Regions from separate parts of the Neobacillus solisequens genome, predicted to be linked through region 2. Evidence: predicted binding sites of a transcription regulator. Region 2 holds the regulator's gene; each other region holds the start of a gene.
What was found. The regulator Rex, encoded in region 2, represses fermentation and respiration genes when NADH is low (regulators of the CRP and FNR family bind a similar motif). The targets are predictions, from matches to a motif close to TTGTGAAATATTTCACAA.
Positions count from the first base shown of each region.

Region 1: the regulator Rex is predicted to act here: its motif matches at 1,112-1,129, upstream of ACI3K6_RS00585 (nitric-oxide reductase large subunit).
Region 3: the regulator Rex is predicted to act here: its motif matches at 1,580-1,597, upstream of ACI3K6_RS08085 (AtpZ/AtpI family protein).
Region 4: the regulator Rex is predicted to act here: its motif matches at 1,869-1,886, upstream of ACI3K6_RS05160 (TIGR04053 family radical SAM/SPASM domain-containing protein).

Region 1 covers NZ_JBKFGJ010000002.1:30,210-33,388, forward strand. The annotation lists gene ACI3K6_RS00570 (DUF2249 domain-containing protein) at 1-22, opposite strand, end outside; gene ACI3K6_RS00575 (DUF2249 domain-containing protein) at 40-273, opposite strand; gene ACI3K6_RS00580 (Crp/Fnr family transcriptional regulator) at 305-997, opposite strand; gene ACI3K6_RS00585 (nitric-oxide reductase large subunit) at 1,214-3,179, shown strand, end outside.
Region 2 covers NZ_JBKFGJ010000027.1:83,682-86,860, reverse strand. The annotation lists gene ACI3K6_RS21745 (ABC-F family ATP-binding cassette domain-containing protein) at 1-227, opposite strand, end outside; gene moaC (cyclic pyranopterin monophosphate synthase MoaC) at 389-880, shown strand; gene ACI3K6_RS21735 (redox-sensing transcriptional repressor Rex) at 911-1,573, shown strand; gene ACI3K6_RS21730 (YhbD family protein) at 1,904-2,527, shown strand; gene ACI3K6_RS21725 (polymer-forming cytoskeletal protein) at 2,541-3,179, shown strand, end outside.
Region 3 covers NZ_JBKFGJ010000006.1:113,862-117,040, reverse strand. The annotation lists gene ACI3K6_RS08090 (S8 family serine peptidase) at 1-1,377, shown strand, start outside; gene ACI3K6_RS08085 (AtpZ/AtpI family protein) at 1,753-1,974, shown strand; gene ACI3K6_RS08080 (ATP synthase subunit I) at 1,977-2,351, shown strand; gene atpB (F0F1 ATP synthase subunit A) at 2,375-3,088, shown strand; gene atpE (F0F1 ATP synthase subunit C) at 3,152-3,179, shown strand, end outside.
Region 4 covers NZ_JBKFGJ010000003.1:193,245-196,423, reverse strand. The annotation lists gene ACI3K6_RS05165 (Crp/Fnr family transcriptional regulator) at 1-624, shown strand, start outside; gene ACI3K6_RS05160 (TIGR04053 family radical SAM/SPASM domain-containing protein) at 664-1,785, opposite strand; gene ACI3K6_RS05155 (DsrE family protein) at 2,308-2,646, opposite strand; gene ACI3K6_RS05150 (metal-sulfur cluster assembly factor) at 2,648-2,956, opposite strand.

The DNA.
Region 1 (3,179 bases), on a different contig from region 2:
AGCCGCGATTATCTAAGATCATAAATTACCACTCCTTCACTAGTTTTTCTTCGTAAATGTTACCTTCCAATGTTTTTTGTCGATTTCTTCTTCATCATGCATAAATCCTTTTGCTTTCATAACGGCAAATAGCGGGACAGGCTTAAATGGTGCATGGAGTATAAAGGTGTCGTCTTTATTTAAATCTTTAATAGCTTCCATGATTTTTTGAAATGGTTCCAATTTATTTTTTAAATCCTCACGCACATCTAACTCAATAACTTTTGATTCCATCATTTTCTCCACCTTTTTAGTATTGATTTGGTTATAAAAATAATTCTTGTTGTAAAGCGTTACGGTCAATCATAAAATTCCCGTCTTCTGCTTGGAGCAGATATTGTTTCTTTTTTAAATGATTAATAGTCCGGCTGACTGTTTCTCTGGTTGTACCAATCATATTGGCCAATTCTCTATTGGTAAATGGTGTGGAGAGCTTATATAGGTCCCCAGCCTTTTCAGCATTAGTTTTACAAAGCCTGATTAGTAGAAGAACTATTTGCTCATAAGTATTGTGAAGAACTTGGGCTTCTAATCTTCCTTGCAAGTCGATAATTTTTTCGCCCAATACCTTAAATAGCTTTATGCATAGTTCCGGGTAAGTGATTAAAATTTCTTCGAATTTATCGATGGGGATTACGATTAAATTTGCATCCTCCATCACCTCGGCATGGGCAGGATAATTCCCCTTTCGGAAGAATCCAGCATGTGGAAACATTTCACCTGGTTCGAGAACGGAGATAATCTGTTCTTTACCAGATAGATCCGTTTTATAAATTTTGATTTTACCACTATGAATAAAGAAAACTCGGTCAAGTGGATCGTCCTGCATAAAGACATACATTTTATGTTTATAGAATCGGGTTTGCGCAATTTTTATGATTGGAGCAAGTTCTTCCTTGGATAGCTCTTTAAATAAGGGAACTTCTGATAATCTGTTTTCAATATCCTCTTGTTTCATTAAACATCACCTTCGTGTTATTAAATATTGATTACTCTCATTTTAGCAGTCATATCACAGGAAAAATGTGACCTACGTCATAGATGAAACGTTGATTGAAAATAATTCTCAGTGGTGTGAGGAATATCACATGGTTTAGATGAGGTGCTTCACTATGTATTAGGCCTTTGACATTTACAATACAAATGTGAACAAAAACGAAAGGATGATTCTGGTATGGAAATCGAACGGGGAAAACCCACGAAAAAAGTGGTGAAGGAAAATAAAAACGCCCTTTTAAAATCCATTTTAATTGTTACAATTCTACTAAGCTTTACCGTATTATTGGGCGGTGGCTATTGGATATTCAAGGAACAAGCGCCAAGACCTCTTGAAGTCACAAATGAAAAAGGGGACGTCTTGTTTACAAAAGCAACCATAATGGGCGGCCAAGCGGTTTGGCAAAAATATGGGCTAATGGATTATGGGACGGTGTTGGGACATGGTTCATATATGGGCCCTGACTACACGGCAGAGTCTTTAAAGATATATACTGAAGGAATGCAAGATTATAAGGCAAATCAGGAATTTAGTAAGAGGTTTGCCCAACTAGATGATGGTCAACAAACTTCGATAAAAGCTGAAGTCATCAAAGAAATGCGTAAGAATCGCTATGATAGCAGTAAAGAGACTTTAAAGTTAACGGATGCGCAAAGCTATGGACTTAAACAAGTTCAAACCTACTATAAACAAGTTTTCACTAAAGGCGACGACTGGGGATTAAAGGCTAACTTGATAAAAGACTCTGATATGCCAAAGGATCATCGTGCCTATGTCGCTAAAGGTGATCAAATTACACAAATTTCTGATTTCTTCTTCTGGACAGCATGGCTTTCAAGTACAGTCCGTGAAGGTGATAAAATTACTTACACAAATAACTGGCCTTATTATGAAGATGCAGGAAACAAAATGTCATTTTCAGCAGTTTGGTGGAGCGGGGCAAGCATCACTCTGTTTATTCTAATGCTAGGGGTTATTTTATATTTCTTCCATCGTTATAAATTTGGCATGGTTGAGGCATATAAAGAAGGGAATTTCCCACGGATTGATTTACGGAAAATTCCTGTTACTAGTTCACAAATCAAAACAGGTAAGTATTTTACAGTTGTTTCGATCTTGTTCTTTGTTCAATGTATGTTTGGTGCTTTACTAGCTCACTATTATATCGAGCCGGACAGCTTCTTTGGCATAAAATGGATTCATGACATTCTACCATTTAATATTACAAAAGGCTATCACCTACAGCTTGCCATCTTCTGGATTGCTACTTCTTGGTTGGGTATGGGGATTTATGTGGCTCCACTTGTAGGTGGATATGAGCCGAAGAAACAAGGCTTACTAGTGGATATTTTATTCTGGGCATTGGTAGTTCTTGTTGGCGGAAGTATGGTCGGTGAATGGCTAGGTGCCAATGGGAAACTCGGAAACGAATGGTTCCTATTCGGTCATTCCGGTTGGGAATATATTGAACTTGGTCGTGTATGGCAGGTAATCTTAATTGTTGGTATGTTAATTTGGCTTTTCATTGTGTTCCGTGGTGTAAAAGCAGGGCTTAAAAGAGAAACAGATAAGGGTGGACTTATCCACTTGCTATTCTACTCTGCTATTGCGGTACCTGCTTTCTATATCTTTGCATTATTTATTAATCCTGATACCAGCTTTACCTTTGCTGACTATTGGCGCTGGTGGATTATCCACCTTTGGGTAGAAGGTATTTTTGAAGTATTTGCAGTCGTAGTGATTGGATTCTTATTAGTACAACTAGGTTTAGTGACGAAAAAATCAACGGTTAGACAATTATATTTCCAATTAATTCTGCTATTAGGCAGTGGTGTAATCGGAATTGGCCACCATTATTACTATAACGGTTCAGCAGAAGTTTGGATTGGGCTTGGCGCTGTATTCTCAGCACTCGAGGTAATTCCATTAACTCTATTGATCTTGGAAGCTTATGAACAATATAAGATGATGCGTGATGGGGGTGTAGACTTCCCTTATAAAGGCACATTCTGGTTCTTAATTTCTGTAGCCATCTGGAATTTAGTTGGTGCGGGTGTATTAGGCTTTTTAATTAACTTGCCGGCAGTATCATATTTTGAACATGGTCAATTCTTAACTCCAACACATGGCCACGGGTCAATGA
Region 2 (3,179 bases):
CCGGTATTTTGCGCTAAGTATCCGATCGAGACACCCTTTGGCTTGATAATTTCTCCACCGTCATGGGAAAGATGCCCTGCGATAATTTTTAGAAGGGTGGATTTTCCAGCACCATTACGACCTACAAGGGCAACACGGTCCCTCGTTTGTAATTCAAGCTTAATATTGGATAAAATAAGGTCAGCACCAAAGTATTTTTGTAATTGATTAACTTGTAATAAAATCATATTTTTTCACCTCTATTACCTAGGAATAGTGTACCGTATTCCTGAAATAACGGCAATAAAGCAGGATATTGTACGTTTTGGAAAAAAATATCACCATTCGCTCAAACTTTCACACACAGAGACGGTAAAATATAGTATCATTTTTTTTGGAGGACTATACTATGGCAGAGTTTACGCATTTTAATGAAGAAGGCAGAGCAAAGATGGTGGATGTAAGCGATAAGCCGGAAACGGCGAGAACAGCGCTTGCGCATTCTAGCATTACTGTGAGTAAAGAAATTTATGAAAAAATCACTAATGAGGAAATGAAAAAAGGCGATGTCTTAGCAGTTGCCCAAGTGGCAGCAGTGATGGCAGCGAAAAGGACATGGGAAATCATCCCGATGTGCCACCCGATTCCATTAACTGGTATAAATGTTACTTTCTCCTGGGAAAGCGATAACGATCAGTATACATTGCAAATTCAGGCAACAGTTAAGACTAAAGGGCAGACAGGTGTTGAAATGGAAGCGCTAACAGCGGCGTCTGTTTGTGCATTAACGGTATATGATATGTGTAAAGCAGTGGATAAGGGTATGGTAATCGGCCCTACCTACTTAATGGAGAAATCCGGCGGCAAAAATGGCGATTTTAGACGACTTGATCGAATATAAACAAAATGATTAGCGGGGTGAAGGAGTAATATGTCGAATGAAACAATGAAAATCCCACAAGCAACAGCAAAGCGATTACCCTTATATTATCGATTTTTACAAAACTTGCATTCTTCCGGAAAGCAACGAGTATCATCAGCCGAATTAAGCGAGGCAGTAAAAGTAGACTCCGCAACAATTCGCAGGGACTTTTCCTATTTTGGAGCCCTTGGTAAAAAGGGTTACGGCTATAATGTCAATTATCTATTGTCCTTTTTCCGAAAAACCTTGGATCAAGACGAATTAACGAAGGTTGCCTTAATTGGGGTAGGGAATTTGGGCACAGCCTTTTTACATTATAATTTTTTAAAAAATAACAATACGAAAATTCAGTGCGCGTTTGATGTTTCACCCGATAAAATTGGCACTTCCATCGGCGATGTTCCGGTTCTGTCCATGGATGATTTGGAAAAACATTTGGTCGAGGATGATATTTCGGTTGCGATTTTAACCGTACCTGCTCCTGTTGCTCAGATGATAACGGATCGCCTTGCGAATACAGGGGTCAGAGGTATTTTAAACTTCACCCCTGCCAGATTAAATGTTCCAGCCTCCATTCGGGTTCACCATATTGATTTAGCAGTTGAACTGCAATCATTGGTGTACTTTTTAAAGCATTATCCATCAATTGGAGAAGTAGAAGTTGAAGAATAATTTTGCCATGGGTCTTTCCATAATTGGGAGGGCCCATTTTTTTTCTAAAAAAAGGAGTAAGACAGAGACCCCTTATTAACCCGAAAAAGGGAGAGGTCCTCGAAGGGTGGGTTTTGGAAAAAGTGATGAGAGAATTCCGATAGAAATCGCAAGTACCTCCTAAAAAACATTTTGATGGGCGGTATTCCTGGATAGAGGCGGACCCATTTTAATGGTCCGGCCTTTTTTTTTTGGTAGGATACCAAAAAATTTACAAAATGATAAAACAACGCCTTTACAACGTAACAGTGTTATGTTACATTAATGTCATCGGAAAGGAGTTTTTAAAAAATGAGTGAGGAGTTAATTTCTAAAAAAGAGTTATTGGATTTAGCAGGAATATCATATGGGCAGTTATATCGCTGGAAGCGAAAAGACTTGATTCCCGAGGAATGGTTTATTCGCAAGTCCACTTTTACTGGTCAGGAGACTTTTTTTCCTAAAGAAAAGATCTTAAAACGCATCGAAAAAATCCAAACGATGAAGGAGAATTTATCGTTGGATGAATTGGCCAATATGTTTTCTCCAAGCGTAACAGACCTACAATTATCAGCTGAAGAACTAGTAAAACGAAACACTGTTTCGCAAACAGCGATAAATCTATATCTGGATATTGAAAAAAATGGTCCTGACTTTAATTTTTCGAGAATACTTGAAATATATGTATTAGATAAGCTATTGCAGTCCGGAGAGGTAAATCTCGAAGAGGGAAGAATGATCGTTCAGCTCCTAGTAGCTAATCGAACGACGATTAAGCAAAAAAGCGGTGAGTTAGTGATCACCCGAAAGCTAGGTGTTTCTTCGTGCCTATTAGCAATCAATGCGGAGAGTATTCATTTTGAAACGGGAACAAAGGTTGTGTCCCGCCTGCCATTGATGGGCTGCATGGAAGAACTAAAAGCCAAATTACTATAAAAGGGGAATGGAAATGGATACGCAAAAAAAGGGAGACCTTTATATAAATGGCATTGGATCATCCAATGGCGGACAATTTGACAAAGTGTTGATTAACGGCAGAGGAAGCGTCAATTCCGATATCGATTGCAATGAATTTGAATGCAATGGTTTAGGTACAGCAAAAGGGAATATTCGGGCGGAAAAGGTAATCGTGAGCGGAAAGAGCAAAATGGAGGGGGACGTGAACTCCAATGAAATCTTAGTTGAAGGGACCGCTAAAATCAACGGTAACGTAGAAGTGGAAAAGCTGCGAATCTCGGGCCAAACTTCTATAGGTGGCTGGCTTAAAGGCGAGGAAATTCAAATGAAAGGGACCCTTTCTGTTGGTGGCGATTGTGAAGCTGAAACATTTAAAGGAGAGGCTCAATTTACTATTGGCGGATTGTTAAATGCCGATGAAGTGGATATAAAAATCTTTTGGAATTGCCATGTAAAAGAAATAGGCGGGAGAACCATTAGGGTCGAGTATAAAGAGTCGCTGGTCGGAAATTTGCTGAAACCTTTTACACGCCACCAATTAGTGACGGACCTAATGGAAGGGGACAAAATTGAGGTGGAGTATACAAAGGCCAAGATCATTCGCGGGAATGACGTAAAAATTGGCCCGAAT
Region 3 (3,179 bases), on a different contig from region 2:
GTTGGGGCGTCTACACCCACGATGGACATCGCGTATTTAGATGTAGAAGGAATAGAGGGAAAAATCCGTATTCAGCCGATGGAAGGTTCAGTGCCATGGAACCTTGATCGATCGCTAGAGTTAGTCGAAGGAGGAATGGGAGGAAAAACGGATTTAAAAAACGTTCAAGGAAAAATCGCCCTAATTGAACGGGGTACACTTACTTTTACGGAAAAAGCCAATCATGCACGCGCGGCGGGAGCGAAAGCGGTCATCATTTATAACAATGTCAACGGTAGCTTTATGGGTAACCTTGATGGAATGTTGGATATCCCTGTCGGTTCCCTCACGAAGGAGGAGGGAAAGAGGCTGCAAAGAGCCATTCAAAACGTCAAAGGTCTATCAAGAGTTCAAATAATAAAGGAAAAAGATCGTCTAGCTGATTTTAGCTCCAGGGGGCCGGTAACGATGACTTGGGATATAAAGCCGGATATTGTTGCCCCTGGCGTTGCGATTCATTCAACCATACCAGGAGGCTATTTATCGCTCCAAGGAACAAGTATGGCAGCGCCGCATGTCGCCGGTGCATGTGCCTTAATTAAACAGGCCCACCCTGACTGGACACCCGATCAAATAAAGGCTGCCCTAATGAATACGGCAAAACCACTTGTGAAAACAGAAACCTCCCTTGAATTAAGCCGTGGATCAGGTCCCATCAACGCGCCCTATTATCATACCTATGCCCAAGGGGCTGGTAGAATTCAAGTAGATGAGGCAATCAAGACGGAATCACTCATCATGCCAGGGAGCATTAAATTTGGAAAATTCACTGAAGGTAAGAATAGGCATATTGACATTTTAAAAATAGAAAATACTAGCAGTCGAACACAAATGTACTCATTTGATCTGCCCAAGCAAAGGGAAGGACTCAACTGGCGGTTCCCGATATCATTTTCATTGGGACCAAAACAATCAAAGGAGGTAACAGTTGAGCTTGAGGTCGATCCAAAAGTGTTTAAAGAGAAGATTTTTGATGGCTATTTAGCTGTAAATGCTGGGGATACGATCTATCATGTTCCTTATTTATATGTTCTTGAGGAACCGGGCTACCCGAGAATAATGGGCTTTGATTTTACTCCAGGAGATCAGCCAGGCACTTATCGGTATGAGGTGTATATGCCAGGGGGAGCTGAGGAGTTTGGCATTGCGCTCTTTAACCCTGAGGACTATCGTTTTGTTCAGTTTTTGGATTCCAGCACAAACGTGAAAAAAGGGCTAATTCGAAAAGAACTATCACAAGAAAGTTTACCGCCGGCAGGCACATATAGGGTGAAAGTTTTTGCCAAAAAAGCCGGCAAAGAGGACTTTATTGAAACGATGATTGTCATTGACAAATAAAAGGAGCTGTTGCCAGCTCTTTTTATTTTGCAAAATAACTTCGGGAAATAACTAGAAATAATTTTCTAAGTAGTATTAATTCAAAAATTTTTCCATTTTTATTATAAAAAATGAAACCAAATTAGTAGAAAATCCGTAAGAATATTTTGTACTACGTAGGTAGTGTTAAGGTAATTTAAATTTATAAAATTCGGGAAATTGCATGTTGATTAATTCACGTAAACCAATTGACATTAAACATTGCCTATTGTATGCTAACAAAGGGTGTAATCATAGCGTTTTCATTAAAATTTCATTTGACACGAGCCCAACAATGTTATATTCTTGAATAATTTTTTTCCAACACCCATTCTCTTATGGTGAGGATGATTTTTTATGCAAAAAGATCGAAATCCATTTCGTGCTATGGCCTTAATGTCCGCGATTGTCTCCCAATTGGTAGGCTCTATTTTAATAGGAATATTTGCAGGCAGATGGATCGATAAGAATTGGGGTACAGAGCCAATTTTCTTAATTATCGGACTGTTGTTGGGGCTTTCTGCAGGTGTATATTCCATGTTGCTCTCAATCCGTCAGTTTTATTCAGGAGATAAATAACCATGCCAGATTTTAAAGAACTATATAACAGACAGCGAAAATGGACTTTTTACATATTATCCATTTGTGTACTTGGCTGGGGGTTTACATCCTACAAAACCGTTTTCCTTGGAATCATACTAGGTACCATTTTTAGCAACGTGAATCTTTGGTTGTTAATGAGAAAGGCAGACAAATTTGACAAAGCCATTTCTCAAGGAAAAAAACTGCGTTCGCTTGGATCCCTACAAAGATTAGCAATGGCAGCGATTTCAGTAACAATTGCCTTAAAATGTCCACAATATTTTAGGGTAGAAGGTGTTGCATTGGGGCTAATGACATCCTATATTGTCATTATGATAAATTATTTTTATCATGCACTGCATGTACATAAATAAACGGGAAGCGAGGTGAAGTTTACATGCATCATGGGGCTCCTGAGTTTGAATTTATGGGTCTTTGGTTTAACGCGGCGAATATGTTGATGATTACCGTATCCAGTGTGATTGTTTTCTTAATTGCCGTGATAGCAACCCGCAAACTGGCCATGAAACCTACAGGGATGCAAAACTTTTTGGAGTGGGTGATGGACTTTGTTAAGGGCATCATCAACAGTACAATGGATTGGAAGGACGGCGGAAGATTTCATGTTCTCGGTCTGACAATCATCATGTACGTTTTTGTATCCAATATGCTAGGTCTGCCATTTGCAATTATTGTTGACGAAAAACTTTGGTGGAAATCGCCAACAGCTGACCCAGTAATCACTTTAACCATGGCGGTTATGGTAGTCGGGTTAACGCATTTTTATGGCGTGAAATTAAGAGGGGCGAAAGCCTACGGGGGAACGTTCTTCAGCCCAATGAAGTTTTTATTCCCGTTAAAAATTATTGAGGAATTTGCCAATACCTTAACGCTTGGTCTGCGTCTTTACGGTAACATTTATGCCGGGGAATTGTTGCTATCTTTATTAGCAGCTGGACTAGCACATCAAGGTATAGCAGGGTTTATTGCAGCTATTCCGCTGACCTTTGTCTGGCAGGCATTCTCGATTTTCGTCGGATGTATTCAGGCGTATATCTTTACTATGTTAACAATGGTTTATATGTCTCATAAAGTGAGCGCTGACCATTAATTTTATAAGAAGTTGAAAACAAATAAAAAACTTATTTATCCATTTTTAAGGAGGAACAAAATAATGAATCTTATAGCAGCAGCAATCGCAA
Region 4 (3,179 bases), on a different contig from region 2:
AGCGAACGGGGCAGATTTTTATTTCAAGAAGGAATGATTGCGGATGAATTATATGTTATTATTTCTGGCAAAATTCAAATCAGCAAGATTACGTCAGATGGCCGTGAGCTTTCATTAAGAATTTGTGGAAAAAATGATATTTGTGGCGAACTAACGCTATTTACGGATAGTCCAAAATATTTATTAAGTGCGCGGGTCCTTGAAGAAGGTGAGATTGCCGCAATTAAAAAAGATGTGATTGAAAGTGAAATCTTCCAGAACAGTAAGCTTGCATTTGAATTTATGAAATGGATGAGTGATCATTTCCGTAAAACCCAAACAAAGTTCCGTGATCTAGTTTTGAATGGTAAACGCGGTGCCCTTTTCTCAACTTTAATTCGGATGTCCAATAGTTACGGTGTTCCGAAGGGTGATGAGATATTAATTGATCTGCCACTAACGAATCAAGAATTGGCTAACTTCTGTGGTACCTCACGCGAAAGTACCAACCGGATTTTAAGTGATTTAAAGAAAGACAAAATTATTTCGATTAAAAAAGGGAAAATATCTATTTTAAATCTCCAATATCTAAAAGATGAGATTGGCTGTGAAAATTGCTCAGCCGTCTATTGTAATATTGAATAGCAAGGGAAGCAGCTCCTCCAGGACCGCTGCTTCCTTTTTTTATGAATGTTTTTCTCTCAGTGCCTTTGGAATATAAACACAGAATGGTTCACTTTCCAAATAGTCGCCAGTCATCGCATATGCTCTTGATCTCGAACCACCACATACATAACGGAATTCACATACACCACATTTTCCTTTAAAACCATCTGGATTTCTTAATGATTGGAAGATAGGCGATTCGCGGTAAATTTCAGCCAATGGGGTTTCACGAACATTCCCGGCTTTTACTGGTAACAAGCCACTTGGATAAACATCGCCAATATGAGAAATGAATACAAAACCATTTCCATCATTTACCCCTTTTGGAGCCCTTCCTAATCCATCGATAGAACCAGTTAATCCTTTTTCGGTCAGAGCTGATAAGTAATTGATTTCATCTGTTTGTGCTTTTGCTTCGCGCATTTTTTGCTGAATCACCACGCGACGATAATGCATGGCTTCGGTTGTTTTAATATCAAACGGCACTTTTTTACTGAGGTCATATAACCAGCGCAACACTTTCTCATGTTCAACTGGAGAAATCATATCAGTTACCTGTCCTCTTCCAGTTGGAACAAGGAAAAAGACACTCCAAAGAACACAGTTTAGTTCCTCAACCAATTTAGCCATTTCCTCTAAATGGTCGTAATTATATCTTGAAACGACCGTATTGATTTGAATCGGCATTTCCAGTTCATGTAAGTACTTAATCCGTTCCATTGTCAGATCAAATGAACCGGACGTTCCACGGAAATGATCATGAATTTCGGCAGTGGGCCCATCCAAGCTAAATGCCCAGCGAGAAAGACCTACTTCTTTTGCTTTACGCATGGCCTCGATTGTAACATTTGGGGTAGCACTTGGTGTCATCGAAACGCGCACACCTTTTTGAACGGCATATTTCGCAATTTCAAACACATCTTCCCTCATCAACGGGTCGCCACCTGTAAAAACAAGCAAAGGATTATTCATATCATATATTTGATCAATTAAGTTTTTTCCCTCTTCAAAAGAAAGTTCACGGGGATCTCTTGTATATTGAGCATCAGCGCGGCAATGCAGACATTTTAATTGACATGCACGAGTTAGTTCCCAAATCACGATAAACGGATCTTTATTAAAATCCCGATTAAAATTCATTCTGAAACTCCTCCTAAAATTTAGGCTATTTCAACTAAAAAGCCTCGATTACTTTGTATTATAAACAGGTTAAAAGGTGAAAAAAGTGAACTACCTCACAATGTGCCTGTTAGATATGTACGTTTTGTGAATGGAAATAGAGAATAAAAAAGGCAGGAGAGCACTGAAACAGGGGGAATTTTGTAATGCCTCTAAAAAAACAGTTCAATCCTTTAAATCAAATCACTTACAGGGTTGATGAAAACCAATTTTCCTGTGGACTAATCTCGTTCCGTCTTTCATCCCCCCGATGAAAGACAGTTTTTTTACTGACCAGTTGAGTTTTGTCCTTCATCACCATGATAAAGAACAGTTTTCTTTTTGCCCAGTTGAATTTTGTCTTTCATCTCCACGATGAAGGACAGTTTTCTTACTGACCAGCCGAGTTTTGTTCTTCATCACTACGATAATGAACAAATAAAAAAACGCATTAGAATTCTTTTGAGAACTCTGATGCGTTTATCCTTTAAGGGTAAAAATGTTTTAAGAAATAGTCAAAACCTCATATTTACTTGCCAATTCGATAAAGTAGTCCATGCCACTAATCTTGCCAACTGTTAATTTTTCAGTTACCGCAAAATGATCAGCGCATGTTTTGCATCCTAAAATCTTGACTCCTTTATCCTCCATTTCTTTTAAATGGACAGAGACTAATGACTCCTCAGTCATTGTTAAGACTCCACTGTTCATACAAAACACAGCAACAGGAAGTTCTTCTTTTTGTTTTAAAATGGTAAAAAACGTTTCGAGGATGCTTTCCCCAAGGGCTTCATCCCCTCTGCCAAGCTGATGGGAACTTACTAAAATGACTTTATTTTTCATCTTAACGAATTCCTAACGCGATTTTTGCGTAACGCGACATCATGTCTTTGTTCCATGGTGGATTCCAAACGATATTGACTTCAGTATCTTTAATTTCAGGAATATCTGCAATAGCTCGCTTAACTTGATCAACAATGGTTCCTGCAAGTGGACATCCCATCGCAGTTAATGTCATCGTGACTGTTACGATTCCATCATCATCCATTTCAACATTATAAACTAAACCTAAATTAACTATGTCAACCCCAAGTTCAGGGTCAATTACAAGCTCTAATGCACCCATAATATTTTCTTTTAACTCTTCGTTCACTTTTGCTTCACTCCTCTAACTTTTTGCTGTATTTATTATAACAAAACAAATTGATAAAACCATTTCTAAGAGCTTGAACTGCTTTTTTCTAAAAGGCTCAGTTAAACTTGTATGTTGGTTTCTGCTCCAATCCACTGGGTACAAAACTCATCAGAGTTGTTTAACGTAAGTATCAAATAAAACAGCTGTACTCCTTATTCCTTAGTATAGTAAAATAAAGAAT